DNA from 2 places in the Streptomyces griseochromogenes genome. Region 2 is predicted to be linked to the other one. Evidence: riboswitches for the same ligand, from Rfam matches in the RefSeq annotation. Region 2 holds a riboswitch; the other holds the start of a gene.
The links. Region 2 has a riboswitch for cyclic di-AMP ahead of AVL59_RS10405 (M23 family metallopeptidase). Riboswitches for the same ligand answer to the same signal wherever they lie in the genome.

Region 1: it holds a riboswitch for cyclic di-AMP, as region 2 does, so the genes downstream of both, AVL59_RS43270 (transglycosylase family protein) here and AVL59_RS10405 (M23 family metallopeptidase) in region 2, are expected to answer to the same signal.

What each region holds. Positions count from the first base shown of each region.
Region 1 covers NZ_CP016279.1:9,939,239-9,946,479, reverse strand. The annotation lists gene AVL59_RS43280 (cytochrome P450 family protein) at 1-892, shown strand, start outside; gene AVL59_RS43275 (LysM peptidoglycan-binding domain-containing protein) at 1,061-2,104, shown strand; cyclic di-AMP (ydaO/yuaA leader) riboswitch at 2,287-2,459, shown strand; gene AVL59_RS43270 (transglycosylase family protein) at 2,464-3,162, shown strand; gene eno (phosphopyruvate hydratase) at 3,510-4,796, shown strand; gene AVL59_RS43260 (FtsB family cell division protein) at 4,897-5,373, shown strand; partial or broken gene AVL59_RS56240 (DUF501 domain-containing protein) at 5,402-5,803, shown strand; gene AVL59_RS56235 (Ppx/GppA phosphatase family protein) at 6,008-6,964, shown strand.
Region 2 covers NZ_CP016279.1:2,414,022-2,421,262, forward strand. The annotation lists gene AVL59_RS10395 (M16 family metallopeptidase) at 1-1,019, shown strand, start outside; gene AVL59_RS10400 (M16 family metallopeptidase) at 1,016-2,404, shown strand; cyclic di-AMP (ydaO/yuaA leader) riboswitch at 2,627-2,791, shown strand; gene AVL59_RS10405 (M23 family metallopeptidase) at 2,804-3,559, shown strand; gene AVL59_RS52040 (hypothetical protein) at 3,592-3,759, opposite strand; gene AVL59_RS10410 (GntR family transcriptional regulator) at 3,758-4,453, shown strand; gene AVL59_RS10415 (HPr family phosphocarrier protein) at 4,658-4,939, opposite strand; gene AVL59_RS10420 (bifunctional acetate--CoA ligase family protein/GNAT family N-acetyltransferase) at 5,116-7,241, shown strand, end outside.

The DNA of each region.
Region 1 (7,241 bases), 7.5 Mb from region 2:
GCAGGAGCTGACCGACCGCCTCATCGACGGGTTCGCCAAGACCGGCTCCGCCGACCTCATCCACGAGTTCGCCTTCCCGCTGCCCATCTACGCGATCTGCGACCTGCTCGGCGTCCCGCGCGAGGACCAGGACGACTTCCGGGACTGGGCGGGCATGATGATCCGGCACGGGGGAGGGCCGAGAGGCGGGGTCGCGCGGTCCGTCAAGAAGATGCGGGGCTATCTCGCCGAGCTGATCCACCGCAAGCGCGAGGCGCTGCCCGCCGAGCCCACTCCCGGCGAGGACCTGATCTCGGGCCTCATCCGCGCCTCCGACCACGGCGAGCACCTCACCGAGAACGAAGCCGCCGCCATGGCCTTCATCCTCCTGTTCGCCGGCTTCGAGACGACCGTCAACCTCATCGGCAACGGCACCTACGCCCTGCTCACCCACCCCGAGCAGCGCCACCGCCTGCAGACCTCCCTGGCCGCCGGGGAGAAGGACCTCCTGGAGACCGGAGTCGAGGAACTCCTGCGCTACGACGGCCCGGTGGAGCTGGCGACCTGGCGGTTCGCCACCCGGCCGCTCACCATCGGCGGGCAGGACATCGCCGCCGGCGACCCGGTGCTCGTCGTGCTCGCCGCCGCCGACCGGGACCCGGAGCGGTTCGCCGACCCGGACGTGCTGGACCTGTCCCGCCGGGACAACCAGCACCTCGGCTACGGCCACGGCATCCACTACTGCCTGGGCGCCCCCCTCGCCCGGCTGGAGGGCCAGGCCGCTCTCGCCACCCTCCTGACCCGGCTCCCCGATCTGCGGCTCGCGGCCGATCCGGCCGAGCTGCGCTGGCGTGGCGGGCTCATCATGCGCGGCCTGCGCACACTCCCCGTGGAGTTCACGCCCGCCCCCTGAACACACCGGCCGAGGCGAACCGTCCGACGTTCAATACCGTGATCTTCACGTGATCTGCGCGGCATTAACTTGTGACAAGTGATCGTCTGCCTATACGTTCACCCATCAGCGTGGCGCTCCGAGTTCCATCCGCCGCGCGGTCCCCGTTGTCGCACGAAAGGCATCCGCATGCTCTCCGGGAACGGCCGTCACCGTCGCCCCCGTCAGGCCCCGGCCCTCCTCGTCGCGGCCGGAGTGACCGGCTCCGCCATCGCCATCCCGTTGCTCGGTGCCGCGAGCGCCAGTGCGGCGGACGGCACCACATGGGACAAGGTGGCCGAGTGCGAGAGCGGTGGCTCCTGGAGCGCGGACACCGGCAACGGGTACTTCGGCGGCCTGCAGATATCCCAGGACGACTGGGACAAGTACGGCGGCACCGCGTATGCCTCCAGTGCCGACCAGGCGAGCCGTTCGCAGCAGATCGCCGTCGCCGAGAAGATCCTCGACGACCAGGGCACCACCCCCTGGGCCACCTGTGCCCTCCTCTCCGGTCTGACCTCCAACTCCGGCTCCGTGGACGTCGACACGGGCGTCGGCGGTTCCGGCTCGTCGCAGGAAGGCGACTCCCAAGGAGCCGATGGGCCGTCAGAATCTGGAGATAATTCCGACTCGTCCGGACTTCCTGATTCGCCGTCTTCGTCCGACTCGTCCAAGGGTGAGAAGGTCAAGCCGTCCCCGAGTGAGAGCAAGGACACCGGCTCCGAGAAGGGCAAGGAGAAGGGGAAGGAGAGCGGCGAGGGCAAGCGCAAGGGTGCCGATACGCCTAAGTCCGACAAATCCTCTCGTCCTGACCCCGGGAGCGAGCAGGGCAGCGAGTCCCCCACCGCGGACCCCGCAAGGGAAGACTCGGACAATTCCAATCAGACCGGCGGCTCTTGGAGCCTGGTCGACACCGGCGCCCTCAGCAGTGGCGGACGTCACCGTGGTGGCAGTGCGGACGAAACCGCGGCGAACGGTCAGAGTGCCGCTCCGTCCGGCCGTCACGCCTCCCGTGACGCCGGCACCTACACCGTCCGCGAGGGAGACACCCTCTGCTCCATCGCCGACTCCCTTGACGTCGACGGCGGATGGCGCGCGCTCTACGCCGAGAACAAGAAGGCCATCGGCGCCGACGCGAACCAGATCGCTCCCGGTCAGACCCTGGATGTCGGTACGGAAAACGGTGGAAAATAGCGGGAGTTGACGCCCTGCTTCACGGCTAATGTCCGGTTTGGTGAAAGTGTGGGATGAGTCTCAGAAGCCCTGATCGTCTTTGAAATTCCGCCGAGCGCATGTCTACGGTCGAGGCCGCTCGTCACCACGAGCCCCGGCCATCGCAACGCCGAGTCCTGCCAGCGATCGCCCGGGAACAGTCGTCGCGTCATGCGCCGTAGGCAGGAGCGGGGGACCCAAGGTAAGTGCCGGGCCCGGCAGTTGAGGCTGCTGGAACCGGCTGGGGGTGAAGCCGTGCCTCTTCGGGAGGTGCGGCCGGGCAACTCAACCGGCCCGAACCCGACAGCTCACCTCGCAGGCGTCGGTGAGGGGATCGATCCATGCTGTTTTCCGGCAAGGGCAAGCACCGTCGTCCGTCCAAGGCCACCCGGGCCATCGCGCTGGCCGGTGTCACCGGTGCCGTCGTCGCCGCCCCGCTGATGGCGGCCGGCAACGCCTCCGCCGCCACCACCTCGGAGTGGGACGCGGTCGCCCAGTGTGAGTCCGGCGGCAACTGGTCCATCAACACCGGCAACGGCTACTACGGCGGCCTGCAGTTCTCCGCCTCCACCTGGGCCGCGTACGGCGGCACCGCCTACGCCGCGCAGGCCAACCAGGCCACCAAGGCGCAGCAGATCACGGTCGCCGAGAAGGTCCTCGCCGCCCAGGGCAAGGGCGCCTGGCCGGTGTGCGGCACGGGCCTGTCCAGCACCCCGTACAACGGCTCCGCGCCCACCACCACGTCGAAGAGCGCCCCGGCGAAGACCACCGCGCCCAGCACCCGCTCCACCGACACGCAGGCCGCCACCCGCTCCACCGAGCGCACGGCCCCGGCGAAGAGCAAGACCGTCACCACCCCGACCGGCAAGAAGGTCAAGAAGGGCGACGGCGAGTACAAGGTCGTCAAGGGCGACACCCTCAGCTCCATCGCCGAGAAGCACCACGTCAAGGGCGGCTGGCAGAAGCTGTTCGAGCTGAACAAGGACATCGTCGAGGACGCCAACCTCATCTACCCGGGCCAGCAGCTGCACCTGAAGTGACACCTGGTTCCCACCGCAGCCACAGCGCTCTCACAAGGCCGTCCCCCACGCTGAAGGCCTCGTGAGGGTCATCCCCCCCGTCCCCACGGGCTCCCCGTCCCGGCGCGTGTTCCCCCGTACGCGCCGGGACGGGGCTGTTTTCGCTTCCGGCCCCGCCGCTCCCGCCCTGTGTTTCCCCACTGTTCGGCCGGGTCTCATCCGGAAGCCTCTTTGTTTCGCACGAGAACAAAAGGTACCGTCGGCGTGTCCACGGGACGGTCGGTCGGTGGCCGACGCCCCCGGGACGGTTAGGCTCTAGTCGCAAGGCACACCAGCCCCGCACTACCAGCGTCACATCCACGAAGGAGATGCTCGTGCCGTCCATCGACGTCGTCGTAGCCCGGGAAATCCTGGACTCCCGAGGCAACCCCACGGTCGAGGTCGAGGTCGGCCTCGACGACGGCAGCACGGGTCGTGCCGCCGTTCCGTCCGGCGCCTCCACCGGCGCCTTCGAGGCCATCGAGCTGCGCGACGGTGACCCCAACCGCTACCAGGGCAAGGGCGTCGAGAAGGCCGTCCTCGCCGTCATCGAGCAGATCGGCCCGGAGCTGGTCGGCTACGACGCCACCGAGCAGCGCCTGATCGACCAGGCCATGTTCGACCTGGACGCCACCGACAACAAGGGCTCCCTCGGCGCCAACGCCATCCTCGGTGTCTCCCTCGCCGTCGCCCACGCCGCCTCCGAGGCCAGCGACCTCCCGCTCTTCCGCTACCTGGGCGGCCCGAACGCGCACCTGCTGCCGGTGCCGATGATGAACATCCTGAACGGCGGCTCGCACGCCGACTCCAACGTGGACATCCAGGAGTTCATGATCGCCCCGATCGGCGCGGAGTCCTTCTCCGAGGCCCTGCGCTGGGGCACCGAGGTCTACCACACGCTGAAGAAGGTCCTGAAGAACAAGGGCCTGTCCACCGGACTCGGCGACGAGGGCGGCTTCGCCCCGAACCTCGGCTCCAACCGCGAGGCCCTCGACCTCATCCTCGAGGCCGTCAAGGAGGCCGGCTACGCCCCCGGCCAGCAGATCGCCCTCGCGCTCGACGTCGCCGCCTCCGAGTTCTACAAGGACGGCAAGTACCTCTTCGAGGGCAAGGAGCGCTCCGCCGCCGAGATGACGGAGTACTACGAGGAGCTCGTCGCGGCCTACCCGCTCGTCTCCATCGAGGACCCGCTGTTCGAGGACGACTGGGCCGGCTGGAAGGTCATCACCGACAAGCTCGGCGACAAGGTCCAGCTGGTCGGCGACGACCTGTTCGTCACCAACCCGGAGCGCCTGGCCCGCGGCATCGAGGACGGCGCCGCCAACGCGCTGCTCGTGAAGGTGAACCAGATCGGCTCGCTGACCGAGACCCTGGACGCCGTCGAGCTGGCCCAGCGCAGCGGCTTCAAGTGCATGATGTCCCACCGCTCCGGCGAGACCGAGGACGTCACCATCGCCGACCTGGCCGTCGCCACCAACTGCGGCCAGATCAAGACCGGCGCCCCGGCCCGCTCCGAGCGCGTCGCCAAGTACAACCAGCTGCTGCGCATCGAGGAGATCCTCGACGACGCGGCGGTGTACGCCGGCCGCAGCGCGTTTCCCCGCTTCAAGGGCTGACCCAACCTGGCGTAAGGCCTAGCCAGTCGTACGTACGTCCCCGTACTCGGTCCCGTACCGTGTGCGGGGACGTACGCGCGTGGAACGGGAGGCGGGGAACATGGCCGTGAAGGACCGGGACCGGTTCTCCACCGCGACCAGGCTCAGGCTGCTCGGCGAGCAGACGGCGGCCCGGGTCTACCGCTCCCAGACCAAGCGCCAGGCGCGCCGCTCCCGGCTCACCGGCCGCGCCGCCCTGCTCGCCCTGGTGCTGTGCACGCTGATCGTCGCGCTCGCCTACCCGATGCGGCAGTACGTGTCCCAGCGCGCCGAGATCGCCGACCAGCAACGGCAGCAGGAGCGGGCCCGCAAACGCGTCGAGCAACTGCGCGACCTCAAGGCGCGCTGGCAGGACGACGCCTACGCCAAGCAGCAGATCCGGCGTCGGCTGCACTATGTGATGCCAGGTGAGACCGGGTACATCGTGATCGACCCGGGCGCGGCCAAGCAGTCCCGCGCCGACCTCGGGGCCGCCCACCGGCCCTGGTACGCGAACGTCTGGGACGGCGTCGACAAGTCCGACGCTTCCGACCAGTGAACCGACAGAAAGACAGCTGAAGACAGTCATGGAAACGCCTCCGCCGCCCACTCCGCGCACCGAGCCGACCGACGCGGACGTCGAGGCCTTCAAGCAGCAGCTCGGGCGTCCGCCGCGTGGGCTGCGGGCGATCGCGCACCGGTGCCCGTGCGGGCAGCCGGACGTCGTGGAGACGGCCCCGCGGCTGCCGGACGGCACGCCCTTCCCGACGACGTACTACCTGACGTGCCCGCGCGCCGCCTCGGCGATCGGCACGCTGGAGGCGGACGGCGTCATGAAGGAGATGACCGAGCGGCTGGGGAGCGACCCCGAACTGGCCGCCGCCTACCGGGCCGCGCACGAGGACTACATCCGGCGCCGGGACGAGATCGAGGTCCTGGAGGGCTTCCCGAGCGCGGGCGGCATGCCGGACCGCGTGAAGTGCCTGCACGTCCTGGTGGCCCATTCGCTGGCCGCGGGCCCGGGCGTGAACCCGCTCGGCGACGAGGCGATCGCCATGCTGCCCGAGTGGTGGCGCAAGGGGCCGTGCGTGCAGCCGCTCCAGGCGCCCGATCCGGCGGACGAGCACCCGGGCGAGCAGGGCGCGGTCTTCGACCCCGCCGAGGTCCGCAGCGGCTTCTTCGCCCACCGGCCGCTGGTCGCCGAGGGGTTCACCCGTGTCGCCGCCGTCGACTGCGGTACCAACTCGATCCGGCTGCTGGTCGCCGACGTCAACCCGGCCACCGGCGAGCTGCTGGAGCTGGACCGGCGCATGACGATCGTGCGGCTCGGCCAGGGCGTGGACCGCACCGGCCGGCTCGCGCCCGAGGCGCTGGAGCGGACCTTCGCGGCCTGCCGTGAGTACGCGGACGTCATCCGCGAACTGGGCGGCGCGTCGGTGCGGTTCGTCGCCACCTCCGCCTCGCGGGACGCGGAGAACCGGGACGAGTTCGTGCGCGGTGTCGTCGACATCCTCGGTGTCGAACCCGAGGTCATCAGCGGCGGCCAGGAGGCCGAGTTCTCCTTCACGGGAGCGACGAAGGAACTCAAGGGCCGCGAAGACATGGCCAGGCCGTACCTGGTGGTGGACATCGGCGGCGGCTCCACCGAGTTCGTCGTCGGCGACGGCCATGTGTCGGCCGCGCGGTCGGTGGACGTCGGCTGCGTGCGGATGACCGAACGGCACCTGGTGCACGACGGCAAGGTGAGCGACCCGCCCACCGAGGAGCAGATCGCCGCCATGAGGGCGGACATCGAGGCCGCCCTGGACCTCGCCGAGGAGACGGTCCCGCTGCGCGAGGCACGCACCCTGGTCGGCCTCGCCGGCTCGGTGACGACCGTGTCCGCGATCGCCCAGGACCTGCCCGAGTACGACTCCGAGCGCATCCACCACTCGCGCATCTCGCGCGAGCGCGTCCGCGAGATCACCGAACGGCTGCTGCGTTCCACGCACGCCGAGCGCGCGGCGATCCCGTCCATGCACCCGGGCCGTGTCGACGTCATCGGCGCGGGCGCCCTCGTGCTGCTCGCGATCATGGAGCGGACCGGCGCCGAGGAGGTCGTCGTCAGCGAGCACGACATCCTCGACGGCATCGCGTGGTCGGTGGCGTAGCTCTCTTTTGTTACTGGCCAGTAGCCGTCGGCTGAGCAGGTCGGATAACGTCTGAGCGGGGCTGAGGGGTCCTCAGGGGCCCCTCGGTGACGGCCGGTCGGAAAAGTTCGTGAAGTTCTTCACAAGGATTTCCGGGTCGTGGAACCCCGAAGTGGGGCCGGTTGGCCCTTCCAGGGGCCGCTGAGCCGTTTGAACATGTTCAGACGGTGGGTGTAAGGGGGGCCCGGAAGGGGTTGTTCCGGGGGTGTCGCGAGATGCTCACGAGCACCCCGCGTGC
Region 2 (7,241 bases):
TGGCCGCCCTGGACGACGAGTCCATGGAGAACCAGCGGGACGTCGTCAAGAACGAGCGCCGCCAGCGCTACGACAACGTGCCCTACGGCACCTCCTTCGAGAAGCTGACCGCCCTCGTCTACCCCGAGGGGCACCCCTACCACCACACGCCGATCGGCTCGATGGCGGACCTGGACGCGGCCACCCTGGAAGACGCGCGCACGTTCTTCCGCACCTACTACGCGCCCAACAACGCGGTGCTCTCCGTCGTCGGAGACATCGACCCCGTGCAGACCCTCGCCTGGATCGAGAAGTACTTCGGGTCGATCCAGTCGCACGACGGCAAGCCCGAGCCCCGCGACGGCACCCTGCCCGAGACCGTCGGCGAGCAGCTGCGTGAGGTCGTCGTCGAGGAGGTCCCGGCGCGTGCCCTGATGGCCGCCTACCGGCTCCCGCACGACGGCACGCGCGCGGCGGACGCGGCCGACCTGGCCCTCACCGTCCTCGGCGGCGGCGAGTCCTCCCGCCTGTACAACCGGCTCGTGCGCCGCGACCGTACGGCCGTCGCGGCCGGCTTCGGCCTGCTGCGCCTGTCCGGCGCGCCCTCGCTCGGCTGGCTGGACGTGAAGACCTCCGGTGACGTCGAGGTGCCGGTGATCGAGGCCGCGATCGACGAGGAGCTGGCCCGGTTCGCCGAGGAGGGCCCCACGCCCGAGGAAATGGAGCGCGCCCAGGCCCAGTTGGAGCGCGAGTGGCTGGACCGGCTCGGCACGGTCGCCGGCCGCGCCGACGAACTGTGCCGGTACGCCGTCCTGTTCGGCGACCCGCAGCTGGCCCTCACCGCCGTACAGCGCGTCCTGGCGGTGACCGCCGAGGAGGTCCAGGAGGTCGCCAAGGCCCGCCTGCGCCCCGACAACCGCGCGGTCCTCGTCTACGAGCCGAAGTCCCCGGAGACCGTCCAGGACGCCGACGTCCCCGAGGACCCGGAGCACGAGGCGACCGTAGAGGCCGGCAACGACAACGAGGAGACGGCCAAGTGAGCGAGCTCGCCACCATGGACTTCCACCCCCAGCCGCAGCCCGGCGAGGCCAAGCCCTGGGCGTTCCCGGCCCCCGAGCGCGGCACCCTGGACAACGGGCTGACCGTTCTGCGCTGCCACCGCCCCGGCCAGCAGGTCGTCGCCGTCGAGGTGATGCTGGACGCGCCTTTGGACGCCGAGCCGGGAGGTATGGACGGCGTCGCGACGATCATGGCGCGGGCCTTCTCCGAGGGCACCGACAAGCACTCCGCGGAGGAGTTCGCCGCCGAGCTGGAGCGGGCCGGTGCCACGCTCGACGCGCACGCCGACCACCCCGGCGTCCGTATCAGCCTGGAGGTCCCGGTCTCCCGCCTGGCCAAGGGTCTCGGCCTGCTCGCCGACGCGCTGCGCGCGCCCGCGTTCGCCGAGAGCGAGGTCGAGCGGCTGGTCCGCAACCGCCTGGACGAGATCCCGCACGAGCTGGCCAACCCCTCCCGCCGGGCCGCCATGGAACTCTCCAAGGAGCTGTTCCCGGCGACCTCGCGCATGTCGCGCCCGCGCCAGGGCACCGAGGACACGGTCGAGAAGATCGACGCGGCGGCCGTACGCGCCTTCTACGACCGCCATGTGCGGCCCGCCACGGCCACCGTGGTGGTGGTCGGCGACCTCACCGGCACCGACCTGGACGAGCTCCTCGCCGACTCCCTGGGCGCCTGGACCGGCACCCCGGGCCAGCCGCGGCCCGTGCCACCGGTGACGGCCGACGACACCGGCCGCGTCGTCATCGTCGACCGGCCCGGCGCCGTCCAGACGCAGCTGCTCATCGGCCGGATCGGCCCCGACCGGCACGACCGGGTGTGGCCCGCCCAGGTGCTCGGCACGTACTGCCTCGGCGGCACCCTCACCTCCCGCCTGGACCGCGTCCTGCGCGAGGAGAAGGGCTACACCTACGGCGTGCGCGCCTTCGGGCAGGTCCTCCGCTCAGCCTCGGAGGGCACGGGCGCCGCGATGCTCGCCATCAGCGGCTCCGTCGACACCACGAACACCGGTCCCGCGCTCCAGGACCTGTGGACGGTGCTGCGCACCCTCGCGGCCGACGGCCTGACCGACGCCGAGCGCGACGTCGCCGTGCAGAACCTCGTCGGGGTGGCGCCGCTGAAGTACGAGACCGCCGCGGCCGTCGCCGGCACCCTGGCGGACCAGGTCGAGCAGCACCTGCCCGACGACTTCCAGGCGACGCTGTATCAGCAGCTCGCCGCCACCGGCACCGTGGAGGCCACCGCGGCGGTCATCAACGCCTTCCCGGTGGACCGCCTGGTGACCGTCCTCGTCGGTGACGCGGAGCAGATCAAGGCGCCGGTGGAGGCGCTCGGCATCGGCGAAGTCAGCGTCGTGGCGGCCGAGTAGCGACCGGACGGCGCGACGCGCGCGTGGGGGCCCTGACGACCGACGGATCGTCAGGGCCTCTTGCCGTGCATCACCCTTCACCAGATGTCCGAATTGGGCAGAGGCTGCCCGTCTGGCCTGTGGGATGCGCTACAAAAGCCCGGATCCGTTTGAGGATCGAAAGCCGGGCCCTTTAGCGTCTTCCGGGCTGTCCGTCAGGCAGTGCGCCGCGCCCGCGGCACCGGACAGTCATCGCCGAGTCCCCGTACGGCGCGAGCCAGGGGAGCCGGGGACCCAACCGCAGTCCCTGGGGTGAATCGGACGCCCGCGCGCGAGCGAGGGGGTCCGTAGGAGACCTTCCTGCTCCGAACCCGTCAGCTAACCCGGTAGGCGAGAGGGAAGGAAAGGACCAGCCACTTCATGGCGTTCATGTGCGCCACCGGGAAGCATCGCAAGCCCGGCCGGGCCAAGCGCACCACCGCTCAGGCGGCCGGTATCGCGGCCCTCACCAGTACCGGTGTCGTCGGCACCCTCGCGGCCACCCCGGCGCTCGCCGCGGACGACTCCGCCGAGCAGACCGGCCTCACCCCGGTCATCGCCGTGAGCGACACGCTCGCCCACCAGATCGACGAGCAGGCCTCCGCGCAGAAGGAGGCCGCCGAGCAGAAGGCGGCCGAGGAAGCCGCGGCCAAGGAGGCCGCCGCAAAGGTCAGGAAGGACCGCGAGGCGCGGGCGCGCGCCGCCCGCGAGGCCGAGCGCAAGCGCCTGAACGCCTTCGTCGCCCCGATCGCGAACTCGTACGTCTCCACCGGCTACAAGGCCAGCAGCTCCCTGTGGTCCTCCGGCTCCCACACCGGCATCGACTTCCACGCGGCCAGCGGCACGACCGTTCACGCGGTCGGCTCCGGCACCGTCGTCTCCACCGGCTGGGGCGGGGCGTACGGCAACCAGATAGTGATCCGGATGGCGGACGGCATGTACACCCAGTACGGCCATCTGTCGTCCATCGGTGTCACCGTGGGCCAGAAGGTCACCCCGGGCCAGCAGATCGGCCTGTCCGGCGCGACCGGCAACGTCACCGGACCGCATCTGCACTTCGAGGCCCGTACGACCCCCGAGTACGGCTCGGACGTCGACCCCGTCGCCTACCTCCGTGGGCACGGCGTGAACGTCTGACGACCGCACGCACGACATCCGAAAGCCCCGGCTCACACGCCGGGGCTTTCGTCGTTTCTCACCGAGCCCGCATCATCCGCTGTCCAAAAAATATCCATGGATTCCGGCCCGCCGTCGGAAATTCCGGCCGATTGCAATAGAGTCACGGAACACACGTCCATCGTCGACGTTTCACGGGGATTAATGCGGAGGTCGGTCATGCGTATTCCGGCGCACTCGGTATGCACGGCGATCCGGGACGACATCGTCGCGGGTGTCCACGAGCGCGGCGGCCGCCTGACCGAGGAAGTACTGGCCCGCCGCTACGGGGTCTCGCGCGTCCCCGTCCGTGAGGCTCTGCGCACCCTGGAGGCGGAGGGCTTCGTGGTGACCCGCCGGCACGCGGGCGCGTGCGTGGCCGAACCGACCGAGCAGGAGGCCGCGGACCTGCTGGAGATGCGCGTGCTGCTGGAGCCCCTCGGCGCCCTCCGGGCCGCCCAGCGGCGCACCGAGGCCCATCTGAAGGTGCTGCGCGGCCTGGTCAGGCTGGGCCAGGAGCGGGCCAGGCGGGGCAGCAGCGAGGATCTGCGCTCCCTGGGGGGCTGGTTCCACGAGACGCTCGCGCAGGCCTCCGGCAGCCATTCGCTGAGCTCGACGCTCACCCAGCTGCGGCACAAGATCGCCTGGATGTACACGGTGGACGCCCCGGCGAACCCCGTGGAGTCCTGGGCGGAGCACGGCGCCATCGTGGACGCGGTGGCGCGGGGCGACGGCGAGCGCGCGCGGGTGATCGCGTCGCATCACGTCGAGCGTGCGACGGCCGTGCACCGGTTGCGGGCCTCCCTGGGCGGTGGCCGGGTGGAGCGTGTGAGGAACTCGCAACATGCCGTAAACATGCCGAGCCTGCGGCATTAACATGGGCACCGTATACAAAGGGGGGGATATTTGGGTGCCAGGTATTTCCCGTTGCCCCGTTCGCCGAGTTTCGTGCATTCGCGATGGCGCGCCCTTCGCATGCCTGCGATAAACCCGGCGCGCCTGCGATAAACCAGTCCGGTCCCCTGCCGAAAACGCGGAAGCCGCGTCACCCTTCCGGACGACGCGGCTTCACGGCACGGCTCAGACCGTCTCGGGCAGCTCCTCGAGGCCTTCGGCGACCAGCTTGGCCAGACGGTCCAGGGCGGCGTCCGCGCCCTCGGCGTCGGAGGCGAGGACGATCTCCTCGCCACCCTGGGCGCCCAGGCTGAGGACGGCCAGCATGGAGGCCGCGTTGACGGGGCTGCCGTCAGCCTTGGCGATCGTCACCGGGACGCCTGCGGCCGTGGCGGCTCGGACGAAGATGGAGGCGGGTCGGGCATGGAGGCCCTCGGCCCAGCCGACGTTGACGCGGCGCTCAGCCATGTGTTGCTGCCCTTCACTGTTCAGGGTTGTCTAGACCAGTTTCCCATATCGCGAAGCATGCCCGGAGCGGTCCTTCGTCCCGCCCCGAGTGTCGCCGGACCGCGGCCTCGGTCCGGCTTCCGTCCTCCACAGACTGCCTCGCGCCGTTGTCGTACGCGAGCCGTACTCTGGGGCCCATGCAGAGCCCGGCGGACCGGCATGACCGGCACGAGTACCCCGCCCACTGGGAGGCGGACGTGGTGCTGCGCGACGGGGGTACCGCGCGCATCCGGCCCATCACCGTTGATGACGCCGACCGCCTGATCAGCTTCTACGAGCAGGTCTCCGACGAGTCGAAGTACTACCGCTTCTTCGCGCCGTACCCGCGACTGTCCGCCAAGGACGTCCACCGCTTCACGCACCACGACTTCGTGGACCGGGTGGGACTCGCAGCCACCATCGGCGGCGAGTTCATCGCCACCGTACGCTACGACCGCATCGGCGCCGACGGTCTGCCCGCCTCGGCTCCCGCCGACGAGGCCGAGGTCGCCTTCCTGGTCCAGGACGCCCACCAGGGCCGCGGGGTCGCCTCCGCCCTGCTGGAGCACATCGCGGCCGTCGCGCGCGAGCGCGGCATCCGCCGCTTCGCCGCCGAGGTGCTGCCCGCCAACACCAAGATGATCAAGGTGTTCACGGACGCCGGGTACACCCAGCAACGCAGCTTCGAAGACGGCGTCGTACGCCTGGAGTTCGACCTCGAACCCACCGACCGCTCCGTCGCCGTGCAGCACGCGCGGGAGCAACGCGCCGAGGCCCGCTCGGTACGGCGGCTGCTGGCACCGGGCTCCGTCGCGGTCGTGGGCGTCGGCCGCGCACCCGGCGGGGTGGGGCGCAGCGTCCTCGGCAACCTCCGGGACGCCGGCTACACGGGCAGCCTGCACGCCGTGAACCAGGCATTCCCCGAGGACCTCAAGGAGGTCGACGGGGTGCCCGCGTACCACTCGGTGCGGGACATCGAGGGCGCGGTGGACCTCGCCGTCGTCGCCGTACCGGCCGACCACGTGCCCACGGTGGTCTCCGAGTGCGGCGAACACGGGGTGCAGGGACTGGTCGTCCTGTCCGCCGGGTACGCCGAGAGCGGGCCCGAGGGGCGCGAGCGGCAGCGGGCCCTCGTCCGGCTCGCGCGCGCGTACGGCATGCGGATCATCGGACCGAACGCCTTCGGTGTCATCAACACCGCGCCCGACGTCCGCCTGAACGCCTCGCTGGCTCCCGAGATGCCGCGTCCCGGCCGTATAGGGCTGTTCGCGCAGTCCGGTGCCATCGGCATCGCGCTGCTGTCCCGGCTGCACCGGCGCGGGGGCGGGGTCACCGGGGTCACCGGCGTGTCCACCTTCGTGTCGGCGGGGAACCGGGCCGACGTCTCCGGCAACGACGTCCTCCAGTACTGGTACGACGACCCGGAGACCGACGTCGTCCTGATGTACCTGGAGTCCATCGGCAACCCGCGCAAGTTCACCCGCCTCGCCCGGCGCACCGCCGCGGCCAAACCGCTGGTGGTGGTGCAGGGCGTCGGTTCGGCGCCGCAGGGACACGCGGTACGGGCGACCCGGCTGCCGCACGAGACCGTCTCCGCGCTGCTGCGGCAGGCCGGGGTGATCCGGGTGGACACCATCACCGAGCTGGTCGACGCGGGTCTGCTGCTCGCCCGGCAGCCGCTGCCCGCGGGGCCTCGCGTGGCGATCCTCGGCAACTCCGAGTCGCTGGGCGTGCTGACGTACGACCGCTGCCTCGCGGAGGGGCTGCGGCCGTCGCATCCGCTGGACCTGACGACGGCGGCGACGGCGGAGGACTTCCACCGGGCGTTGTCGCGGGCGCTCGCGGACGAGACGTGCGACGCGGTGGTGGTCGCGGCGATTCCGGCGATCGGAGAGGGATCGCCGGGGGACGCGGAGCTGGCGGAGGCGCTGCGGTCCGCGGCCGCCGCGGTTCCGGGCAAGCCGGTGCTGGTGGTGCATGTGGAGCTCGGGGGGCTCGCGGAGGCGTTGTCGGCCGCGGCGAGTACTGCACCACAGGCCGTCGGGAAAGCGCCCGGCGCCGCAGGCGTTGCCCACCCTCACCCCCGCTCGGCTTCGCCCGAGCATCGCCTCGTGGAACGACTGCCCACCCCGGAGGCCGAGCGACCGCCCACCGCGGTAGCGGCCTCTGATGAGAGTCCCGAGAGCCCTACCCCCGAAGGAACCCGCCTCATCCCCGCCTACCCTGCCGCCGAACGCGCCGTGCGGGCCCTCGCCGAAGCCGTGAGGTACGGGCAGTGGCAGCG